3 regions of the Streptomyces collinus genome follow, and region 1 is predicted to be linked to each of the others. Evidence: riboswitches for the same ligand, from Rfam matches in the RefSeq annotation. Region 1 holds a riboswitch; each other region holds the start of a gene.
What was found. A riboswitch is a leader RNA that binds a small molecule or an ion and turns the genes downstream of it on or off. The one in region 1 is predicted to bind cobalamin.
Positions count from the first base shown of each region.

Region 2: linked by a shared signal. The riboswitch ahead of RFN52_RS05765 (ABC transporter substrate-binding protein) and the one ahead of RFN52_RS26980 (ribonucleoside-diphosphate reductase subunit alpha) in region 1 are both predicted to bind cobalamin.
Region 3: linked by a shared signal. The riboswitch ahead of RFN52_RS11715 (SCO2321 family membrane protein) and the one ahead of RFN52_RS26980 (ribonucleoside-diphosphate reductase subunit alpha) in region 1 are both predicted to bind cobalamin.

Region 1 is NZ_CP133771.1:5,901,592-5,905,191, reverse strand. It holds gene RFN52_RS26990 (DUF3311 domain-containing protein) at 110-376, shown strand; gene mctP (monocarboxylate uptake permease MctP) at 373-2,001, shown strand; cobalamin riboswitch at 2,138-2,274, shown strand; gene RFN52_RS26980 (ribonucleoside-diphosphate reductase subunit alpha) at 2,399-3,600, shown strand, end outside.
Region 2 is NZ_CP133771.1:1,294,109-1,297,708, reverse strand. It holds gene RFN52_RS05775 (APC family permease) at 1-108, opposite strand, end outside; gene RFN52_RS05770 (CoA-binding protein) at 242-670, opposite strand; cobalamin riboswitch at 766-926, shown strand; gene RFN52_RS05765 (ABC transporter substrate-binding protein) at 1,010-2,026, shown strand; gene RFN52_RS05760 (FecCD family ABC transporter permease) at 2,023-3,075, shown strand; gene RFN52_RS05755 (ABC transporter ATP-binding protein) at 3,072-3,600, shown strand, end outside.
Region 3 is NZ_CP133771.1:2,599,181-2,602,780, forward strand. It holds gene RFN52_RS11705 (hypothetical protein) at 1-109, shown strand, start outside; gene RFN52_RS11710 (hypothetical protein) at 12-608, opposite strand; adenosylcobalamin-variant (AdoCbl-variant) riboswitch at 705-793, shown strand; gene RFN52_RS11715 (SCO2321 family membrane protein) at 916-2,130, shown strand; gene RFN52_RS11720 (SCO2322 family protein) at 2,127-2,762, shown strand; gene RFN52_RS11725 (CbiQ family ECF transporter T component) at 2,788-3,600, shown strand, end outside.

The DNA of each region.
Region 1 (3,600 bases):
CCGGTTTCGGTTGGGTACCGCATTGCGGACGAGGGGTTCCGCTGTCGCCGCACCCTGACCTAGATTGCCTGCGCACTACAGGTGATCACCAAGGGGACGGAGCCGCCTGATGTCGCAAGCACCGGAAGTCAGCAGAGGGCCGGTGGTGACGCCCATGCGCGTCGTCATCGCCATCTGCCTCATAGCGCCGTTCGTGGCCATGCTGTGGGTCGGGTCGTACGCCAAGACCGACCCGGCCTTCATCGGGATCCCGTTCTTCTACTGGTACCAGATGGCGTGGGTGCTCATCTCCACCGTCCTGACGATGATCGCCTACAAGCTCTGGCAGCGTGACCAGCGCGCCCGCTCGGCCGCGAAGGGCGGTGCGTCGCAGTGAAGGACGGCGTGAACGGCGTCGCGCTCGGCGTCTTCATCTTCTTCTTCCTGGCCGTGACGGTCATGGGTTTCCTGGCCGCGCGCTGGCGCAAGGCCGAGAACGAGCAGAGCCTGGACGAATGGGGCCTGGGCGGCCGCTCGTTCGGCACCTGGGTCACCTGGTTCCTGCTCGGCGGTGACCTGTACACGGCGTACACCTTCGTCGCCGTGCCGGCGGCGATCTACGCGGCGGGCGCGGCGGGCTTCTTCGCGGTGCCGTACACGATCCTGGTGTACCCGCTGATCTTCACCTTCCTCCCCCGCCTGTGGTCGGTGTCCCACAAGCACGGCTACGTCACGACCTCCGACTTCGTGCGCGGCCGCTTCGGCTCCAAGGGTCTGTCGCTGGCCGTGGCCCTCACCGGCATCCTCGCGACCATGCCGTACATCGCGCTCCAACTGGTGGGCATCCAGGCCGTGCTGGACGTGATGGGCGTCGGCGGCGGCGAGAACACCAACTGGTTCATCAAGGACCTGCCGCTGCTGATCGCGTTCGGCGTGCTGGCCGCGTACACGTACTCGTCGGGTCTGCGGGCCCCCGCCCTCATCGCGTTCGTGAAGGACACGCTGATCTACATCGTCATCGCGGTGGCGATCATCTACATCCCGATCAAGCTGGGCGGCTTCGACGACATCTTCGCCAAGGCCAGTGAGGCGTACAGCCAGACCAACCCGGCGACGGGCGCGCCGCGCGGTGCGCTGACACCGGCCGAGCCGGGCCAGTGGACGTACGCCACGCTGGCGTTGGGCTCCGCCCTGGCGCTCTTCATGTACCCGCACTCGATCACGGCGACGCTGTCCTCGAAGAGCCGTGAGGTGATCCGCCGCAACACCACGATCCTGCCGCTGTACTCGCTGATGCTGGGTCTGCTGGCGCTGCTCGGGTTCATGGCGATCGCGGCCGGCATCAAGGTGCAGAACGGGCAGCTGGCGATCCCGCAGCTGTTCGAGACGATGTTCCCGGACTGGTTCGCGGGCGTTGCGTTCGCGGCGATCGGCATCGGCGCGCTGGTGCCCGCGGCCATCATGTCCATCGCGGCCGCGAACCTCTTCACCCGCAACATCTACAAGGACTTCATCAAGCCGGACGCGACTCCCGCGCAGGAGACCAAGGTCTCCAAGCTGGTGTCGCTGCTGGTGAAGGTCGGCGCCCTGGCCTTCGTCCTCACCATGGACAAGACGGTCGCCATCAACTTCCAGCTGCTGGGCGGCATCTGGATCCTGCAGACCTTCCCGGCCCTGGTCGGCGGCCTGTTCACCCGCTGGTTCCACCGCTGGGCCCTGCTCGCGGGCTGGGCGGTCGGCATGGTCTACGGCACGGTCGCCGCGTACGGCGTGGCCTCCCCGACCCAGAAGCACTTCGGCGGCTCCGCGAAGGAGATCCCGGGCATCGGGGAGATCGGCTACATCGGCCTCACGGCGTTCGTCCTGAACGTGGTGGTGACGGTGGTCCTGACCTTCGTCCTGAAGGCCCTGAAGGCCCCCGACGGCATCGACGAGACCAAGCCGGAGGACTACACGGCGGACGCGGGCGACCCCGGGGTCCAGGTGGAACTCCCGCCGGCGACTGCTGGTTCCGCGCACTGATTCCAGGGCCCCGGCCCATCACGAACACCCCCGCAGCGGGCCGCCGTGACCGAGCGTCACGGCGGCCCGCTGTCACGTAGAGCTGACGCTCCGACACCACCGCGACACAACATCTGGGGGTGTCATCGGGACCCGACACAAGATGTATGCTCATGCTCGCTGCCGCCGCAGGGGAATCCGGTGCGAATCCGGAACTGTCCCGCAACGGTGTACCCATGCCCATATGTGCGCATGGGCGTCAGTCCGAGGACCTGCCGACAGCGCACCCGGCCACCCGGCCGTGGTGCCCCGACGTCCGGGCCTCGTGGAATGGGCCGGTGGACGCGACGCCGCGTGCGCTCGTGTGCTGCCCCCTGCCCTCGACGAGGCCCCCGTGCCGAGCGAGGGAGAGCCCCACGTGACCATCGCGCCAGCCGAACCGGTCTCAGCCAGCGAAGAAGAGCACGACGCCCCAGGCGCCGCGCTGTTGCGGACCCTGACCGAGCTGACCGCCGACCTCCCCGACGCCGAGCCCGGCCGGGTCGCCGCCGCGGCGCTGCGCGGCCGGTCCGCGCAGGCGGACGAGGGCGAGTTGCGGGAGCTGGCGACGGAGGCCGCGGCCGGTCTGATCTCCGAGGACCCCGCCTACTCCAGGCTGGCCGCCCGGCTGCTGACCATCGGCATCCGCGAGGAGGCCGCCTCGCAGGGCGTCACGTCCTTCACCGAGTCCGTGGCGGTGGGCCACCGCGAGGGCCTCATCGCCGACCGCACCGCCGAGTTCGTCCGGCTGCACGCGGCCCGGCTCGACGCCCTGGTCGACACCGGCGCCGATGACCGCTTCGGCTACTTCGGCCTGCGCACCCTGCACAGCCGCTATCTGCTCCGGCACCCGATCACCCGCAAGGTCGTCGAGACGCCCCAGCACTTCATGCTGCGGGTCGCCGCCGGTCTCGCCGAGGACGACACCCGCCGCTCCGTCGACGAAGTCGCCGCGCTCTACGGGCTCATGAGCCGCCTCGACTACCTCCCCTCCTCCCCCACCCTCTTCAACTCGGGCACCCGGCACCCGCAGATGTCGTCCTGCTACCTCCTCGACTCCCCCAAGGACGAGCTGGACTCCATCTACGACCGGTACCACCAGGTGGCCCGGCTGTCGAAGCACGCCGGCGGCATCGGACTCGCGTACTCCCGCATCCGCGCCCGCGGTTCCCTGATCCGCGGCACCAACGGCCACTCCAACGGCATCGTCCCGTTCCTGAAGACCCTCGACGCCTCGGTCGCCGCCGTGAACCAGGGCGGCCGGCGCAAGGGCGCCGCCGCGGTGTACCTGGAGACCTGGCACTCCGACATCGAGGAGTTCCTGGAGCTGCGCGACAACACCGGCGAGGACGCCCGCCGCACGCACAACCTGAACCTGGCGCACTGGGTGCCGGACGAGTTCATGCGGCGCGTGAACGCCGACGCGCAGTGGTCGCTGTTCTCCCCCTCGGACGTGCCCGAGCTGGTCGACCTGTGGGGCGAGGAGTTCGACGCCGCGTACCGGGCGGCCGAGGCGAAGGGCCTCGCGCGGAAGACCCTGCCCGCCCGTGAGCTGTACGGCCGCATGATGCGCACCCTCGC
Region 2 (3,600 bases), 4.6 Mb from region 1:
GACCGCCTTCTCGGCGCCGTACAGCCAGCCCGAACCGATGATGGAACCGACCGACGCCCACATGAGCCCGATCAGTCCGACATCCCGCCGCAGGCCGTCTCTTTCCATGAATACAGGGCCTCTCGAAGATGAACTCGGGGAGTTCGGGGAGCAAGAGGCCTCAGGTTAGGAATCGGCCGGCCGGCCGCAGAAGACGAGTTGTGCACCCTTGACCGGGTGCGGGTATTTCGTGGGGAACGCTTCAGGATTCCTGTACGCGGTGATGAGACAGCCGTGGGATCTCGATCGCCGGGCAGCGGTCCATCACCATCTCCAGACCCGCCGCGCGGGTCCGTTCGTAGGCCGCCTCGTCGACGACACCCAGCTGGAACCAGACGCCCTGCGCGCCCTTCGCGACCGCCTCGCCCGCGACGGCCCCGGCGAGGTCGCTGTTCACGAACACGTCGACGACGTCCACGTCGAAGGGGATGTCCGCCAGGCTCGCGTACCCCTTCTCCCCGTGCACCGTCTCCGCCTTCGGATGCACCGGCACGACGCGCTTGCCGAAGCGCTGGAGCACGGCGGCCACCCCGTACGCCGCCCGCTGCCGGTTCGACGACAGGCCCACCACGGCCCAGGTGTCGCCGAGCTCGGTGAGGATCCTGCGGACCGTTGCCTCGTCGCCGTACACCGGCGGCCTCCTCGTAAGTCGTGGACACGCTGCTCTCCCGGCAACGGCGCGGGACGCGCGGTGATTCCCGGGCGCCCCCGTGATAGCTTGCCGAGGCCAGTCGAACCCATGTACGTGGGTCAGGGAATCCGGTGCGAATCCGGAACTGACGCGCAGCGGTGAGGGGGACGGGCGGGGCCTCGGCCACTGGACTCCCTCGCGGACGTCCGGGAAGGCGCTCCGATCCGGGTGAACCCGAGTCCGAAGACCTGCTGGCGGCCCCCGCGGCCGCGTGCGGCGGGGGAGCACCGTACGACCGGGCTCCGCGAATGGGCCCTCGACGCCTGAGGACTGGTTTTCGTGCCCCTCGCCCGACCCGCCCGTGCCGCCGCCCTGCTCGCGGCCGGCTCCCTGCTCCTGACCGGCTGCGGCGGCTCCGCGTCCACCGACGCCAAGGCCGCCGTCACCCTCACCAACTGCGGGCACGACGTCCGGGTGGCCACCCCGCCGCGGTATGCCGTGTCCCTCAACCAGGGCACCACCGAGATCCTGCTCTCCCTCGGCCTCGCCGACCGCCTCGCGGGCACGGCCACCTGGACCGACCCCGTGATGAAGGGGCTGGGGAAGGCCGAGGCCAAGGTCCCGCGCATCGCCGACAACAACCCGTCCTTCGAACGCGTCCTGGACACCGAACCCGACTTCGTCACCGCGTCCTTCGTCTCCACCCTCGGCAAGGGCGGCGTCGCCACCCGCGAGCAGTTCGAGAAGCTCGGCGTCCCCACCTACGTGTCCCCGTCCGACTGCGCCGGCAAGGACAACTCGGGCGGCGGCGACGGCGCCCGCGACAAGGCCCTGGGCATCGACACCGTCTACGGCGAAGTCCGGGACCTCGCGACCGTGTTCGGGGTGAAGAAGCGCGGCGACGCCCTCGTGACCTCACTCCAGCGGCGCATGAAGAAGGCCACCGCCGGGATCGACGCCTCCGACGTCACCCTCCTGTACTGGTTCGCGAACTCCGAGTCGCCCTACATGGCGGGCTGTTGCGGAGCACCCGGCATCATCACCCGGGCCCTCGGCGCGAAGAACGTCTTCGACGACACGCACGAGGAGTGGCCGCAGATCAACTGGGAGACGGTCGCCGACCGCGACCCCGACGTCCTCGTCATCGGCGATCTGACCCGCAAGTCCCAGACCGCCGAGTCGGCCGCGAAGAAGATCGCCTTCCTGGAGTCCAACCCCGTCACCAGGACCATGGACGCCGTCCGGCACAAGCGGTACGTGCTGCTCAGCGGGCAGGCCATGAACCCGACCATCCGCACCGTCGAGGGCGTGGAGCAGGTGGCCGCCGGGCTGCGCCGGTTCGGACTGGTGAAGTGACCGCCCAGGGGCTGCCGGTCGCCGGGACCAAGCCCCGGCGCCGGGCAGGACTCGCGCTGGGAGTGGCCGGGACCGTCGCGCTCGTCGCCTCCCTCGCCGTCGCCATCACCATCGGTCCCGCCGACATCCGCGTCGCCGACGTGTGGTCCGTCGTGGCCGCCCGTCTCGGCCTCGGCAGCTCGGAGCTGACGCCGATCCGGGACGGGATCGTCTGGCAGCTGCGGCTGCCGCGCACCCTGCTCGCGGCCGTGTGCGGAGCCGGACTCGCCGTCTGCGGGGCGGTGATGCAGTCGCTGCTGCGCAACCCGCTCGCCGACCCGTTCGTGCTCGGGGTGTCCTCGGGCGCCTCCACCGGAGCGGTCCTCGTGGTCGTGCTCGGCGCGGGCGGCGGCGCCCTGTCGGTGTCCGCCGGTGCGTTCCTCGGCGCCCTGCTGTCGTTCGCGCTGGTGCTGCTGCTCAGCCACACCCTCGGCGGCACCACCGACCGTGTCGTCCTCGCGGGCGTCGCCGCCATGCAGCTCTTCTCCGCCCTCACCTCCTTCGTCGTGATGACCTCCGCCGACGCCGAGACGACCCGCGGCGTGCTGTTCTGGCTCCTCGGCTCGCTCGGCGGCGCCGGCTGGACCGACGTGTGGCTGTGCCTGGCCGTACTGGCCGTGGCCCTGGTGGTCTGCCTGTCCTACGCCCGTACCCTCGACGCCTTCGCCTTCGGGCAGGACGCGGCGGCCGCGCTCGGGGTGTCCGTCGGCCGCACCCGCCTGGTGCTGCTGTGCGCCACGGCCCTGCTCACGGCCGCGCTCGTCAGCTCGGCCGGGGCGATCGGCTTCGTCGGACTGGTCCTGCCGCACGCCGCCCGGGCCCTGACCGGCCCGGGGCACGCGCGGCTGCTGCCGGTCACCGCCCTCGCGGGCGCGGTGTTCCTGGTGTGGGTGGACACCCTCGCCCGGACGGTCCTCGAACCGCAGGAGGTTCCGGTGGGGGTCGTGACGTCGCTCATCGGGGTGCCCGCGTTCGTGGCGGTGCTGTACCGGACGAGGAGGGCGCGATGAGCGGCGCGGAGGCATCGGTGGGGATGGAGGGCGCGGTGAGTGGCGCGGGGGCATCGGTGGAGGTGGAGGGCGCGGTGAGCGGCACGGGGGCATCGGTGGAGGCGGGGCTGCGGGCCGACCGGGTCAGCCGCCGTGCCGACGGGCATCTCATCCTGGACGGCGTCGCCCTCGCGCCCGAGACAGGCTCCACGGTCGGCGTCCTCGGCCCCAACGGCTCCGGCAAATCCACCCTGCTGCGGCTGCTGGCCGGGCTGCTCACCCCGACCTGCGGAGTCGTCACCCTCGACGGCACACCGCTCGGCGACCTGCCCCGCCGCACGGTCGCGCGCCGCCTCGCCGTCGTGGAGCAGCAGTCGGACACCCAGGTCGAGCTGACGGTCGAGGACGTCGTGCGGCTCGGCCGCGTCCCGCACCGCCGTGCCTGGACGCCCGGAACCGACGACGACGATCGGGCGGTGCGCGCCGCCCTGGAACGCACGGGCCTCGACGAGCGTTCCGGCCGGCTCTGGCACACCCTCTCGGGCG
Region 3 (3,600 bases), 3.3 Mb from region 1:
CGAATTGTTCGTCACCCACGATCAGTCCGTGGAGGAGCAGGCACGGCAGCTCGCGGCCCGCATTCTCGCGGACGATCCGCGGAAGACGGCTGAGCTTCGAGAATGCTGAGACTTCTTTTCTGATAGCGCGAATCGGGTGGCCCGAAGGTGAGCTCGTTGTCGTCGAGGGCGTTGGCGATGGTCAGCCGGCCGCGGGGGAAGCTGAAGCTGACGGCGACTGCTCCCTGGGCCATGTCGTCGCCCGTCCACTCGAGGAGCTGTACGTCCTGAAGGACCTGGTCCTGCAGAGCGTGCAGCTCGGGGCGCCTGTCGTGACGCCACTGGAGATCGAAGTCGGCCCATCGGACCGGCTGGCGGGGGTCGACCGTGTTCCAGGTGATCGAGAGGTCGTCGAACTTCTGGTGGTTGATCTCGACCTGTTCTCCGGTGAAGTCGAACAGGACGGGGCAGTCGGAGAACCACTCGTCGTCCTGGACGTCCCGGACAAGCCAGACGCGGGCCAGCGGGCGGCCGATGAGAGCACGCAATCGCCGGCCATGCGCTGCCTCGACCGCGAAGCGACCGTTCAGCCAATGAGGCCGGTAGCCGCCGATCCCGAAATCGAACACTTCAGGATCCTCCCATGAGCCGGGGCCCGAGCCCCCCCACTCCGCCCCCCTCGGCCCGATTCCTACGTCCGGGTACAGTAAGCGGGTCGTCATCACACCGTACGGGGGGAAGCCGGTGCAATTCCGGCGCTGACCCGCAACCGTGAACCGCCGCCCAGGTGGTGAGCCGGATCGCCCCGTACGGTTTCGTGACCGGCTCACGTGCCCGGCAGACCGCCGGTCACGGCACCGTCGAGGTATACGGAGCCGAGCCGCCGGGGTGTCCCGTGCTGCCCGGCTCCCCCACAGGGAGAGGCACCCGCCGATCATGAACGTCCGCCGCAGCGCCGCGGTCCTGGCCGCCGTCGCCGTGATCGGCGCCGCCACCCCGGCCGCCGCAGACCCGTCCCCGTCGCCGTCCCAGGCGTTCCCCTCCGCCCTGTACGGCGACAAGGACCCGAAGTTCGACGGCGTCTGGCGCCAGTCGCTCGCGCTGCTCGCGCAGGACACCGTGGGGGTGAAGCCGGCCGCGAAGTCCGTCCAGTGGCTGGTGCGTCAGCAGTGCGCGGACGGCTCCTTCGCCTCGTACCGCCCCGACCCCACCACCGCGTGCGACGCCAAGACCATGCTCGACACCAACGCCACGTCCGCCGCCGTGCAGGCCCTCACCGCGCTCGGCGGGCACGACGACGTCACCCGCAAGGCCGTCGGCTGGCTGAAGGCCGTGCAGAACAAGGACGGCGGCTGGGGCTACTCGCCCGGTGGGGCCAGCGACACCAACTCGACGTCGATCGTCATAGGCGCGCTCGCCGCCGCGGGCGAGAAGCCCGACCAGGTGGAGAAGGACGGCAAGTCCCCCTACGACGCGCTGCTGAAGCTCGCCCTGCCCTGCGGCGGGGACGGCGACGGCGCCTTCGCGTTCCAGCCGGACAAGAAGGGCGAGCTCGCCGCCAACGCGGACGCCACGGCGGCCGGTGTGCTCGGCGCGCTGGGCACGGGCATGGTCGTCGAGCCCGGCAAGAAGTCCGACGCGACCTGCGAGAAGGCCGCGACGCCGCGGCAGGCGGCGGCGAACGGCGCGGGCTACCTCACCGCCGCCCTCGCCAAGGACGGCGACCACCTCATGTCCGCCCTGGCCGGTGCCGAACCCCAGCCCGACTTCGGCAACACCGCCGACGCGGTCGTCGCGCTCGCCGCGCAGGGGGACACCGCGCAGGCGGAGAAGTCCGTGCGGTGGCTGGAGAAGAACTCCGCGTCCTGGGCCGCGCAGAGCGGTCCGGCCGCCTACGCGCAGCTGATCCTCGCCGCCCACGCGACGGGCACGAACCCGCGTGACTTCGGCGGCGCGGACCTCGTCAAGCAGTTGGGCGCCACGGGCCCGGCCCCGCAGACCGCCGGGAAGACCACGTCCGGGGCCTCGGACGAGAAGGAGGACTCCGGCTCGGACTTCTTCGGGGTCTGGTGGTACGTCGGCGTCTGCCTGGTCGCCGGCATCGGCATCGGTTTCCTGTTCACCGGCCGCAAGAAGCAGCAGCAGCTGTGATCCGCCGGGCCGTTCTCCTGCTCCTGGCCTCGCTCCTGCTGTGCGCGGGTGCGGGCCAGGCCCAGGCCGCCGGTTACCGGTACTGGTCGTTCTGGGAGCGCGACGCCGGCCGCTGGGTCTACGCCACCCAGGGCCCGTCCCTGGCCCGCCCCTCGGACGGCGACGTCCAGGGCTTCCGCTTCGCGGTGAGCGAGGACTCCGCGAACGCGGTCCGGCCGCGCGGCACGGCCGACTTCGCGACGATCTGCGCGAAGACGCCGGCGCAGGAGGGCAGGAAGCGGGTGGCCCTGGTCATCGACTTCGGCACCCCGTCGGACGCCCCCGGCGGCGAATCCCCGCCCGCCGCCCGCACGGCCTGCGCCCGGGTCTCCCCCGACGCGACGACGGCCGAGGCCCTGGCCGCGGTGGCCGAGCCGCTGCGCTACGACACCAACGCCCTGCTGTGCGCGATCTCGGGCTATCCGGAGAAGGGCTGCGGCGAACAGGTCTCCCGGGACGAACAGAAGCGGAAGCCGGTGGCGGAGAAGAGCGCCCCGTCGAACGACGGGCCGTCCCTGGGCCTGCTCGCGGGTGTCGCCGTGGTGGTGGCCCTGGGCGGCGCGGCGATCTGGCAGGTACGACGGCGTGGCTAGCCGTCCCGCCCAGCCTGCGGGCGGTCTGGCCGGCACCCCGGAGCGCCGGGCCGCGCAGCCGCCCCGGCCGGGGCGGCAACGCCGGGCACAGCTGCACCCGGGAGCCTGGTGGCTCTGGTCCCTCTCCCTCGGCACCGCCGCCACCCGCACCACCAACCCCCTGCTCCTCGCGCTCCTCGTCTCGGTCTCCGCCTACGTCGTGGCGACCCGCCGCCCCGACACCCCCTGGTCCCACTCCTACGGCGCCTTCGTCAAACTCGCCCTCGCGGTGATCCTGATCCGCCTCGTCTTCGCGATCGTCCTCGGCTCCCCCGTCCCGGGCACGCACACCCTCCTCACGCTGCCCGAACTCCCCCTCCCCGCCTGGGCCCAGGGCATCCGCCTCGGCGGCGAGGTCACAGCGGAAGCGCTCACCTTCGCGCTGTACGACGGAATGCGGCTGGCCACGCTCCTCATCTGCGTGGGCGCCGCGAACGCCCTCGCCAACCCCTCCCGACTCCTCAAGTCCCTCCCGGGCGCCCTGTACGAGATGGGCGTCGCGGTCGTCGTCGCCCTCACCTTCGCCCCGAGCCTCATCGCCGACGTCCAGCGGCTGCGCGCCGCACGCCGTCTGCGCGGGCGCCCGGACAGCGGCATCAGGGGCCTGCTGCACGTGGGCCTCCCGGTCCTGGAGGGGGCGCTGGAGCGTTCCGTCGCCCTGGCCGCCGCGATGGACGCCCGCGGCTACGGCCGTACCGCACAGGTCCCGCCCGGCGTACGCCGTACCACCGCCGCCCTCACCCTCGGCGGCCTGCTCGGCGTCTGCGCGGGAACGTACGGCCTCCTCACGGCCGAAGGC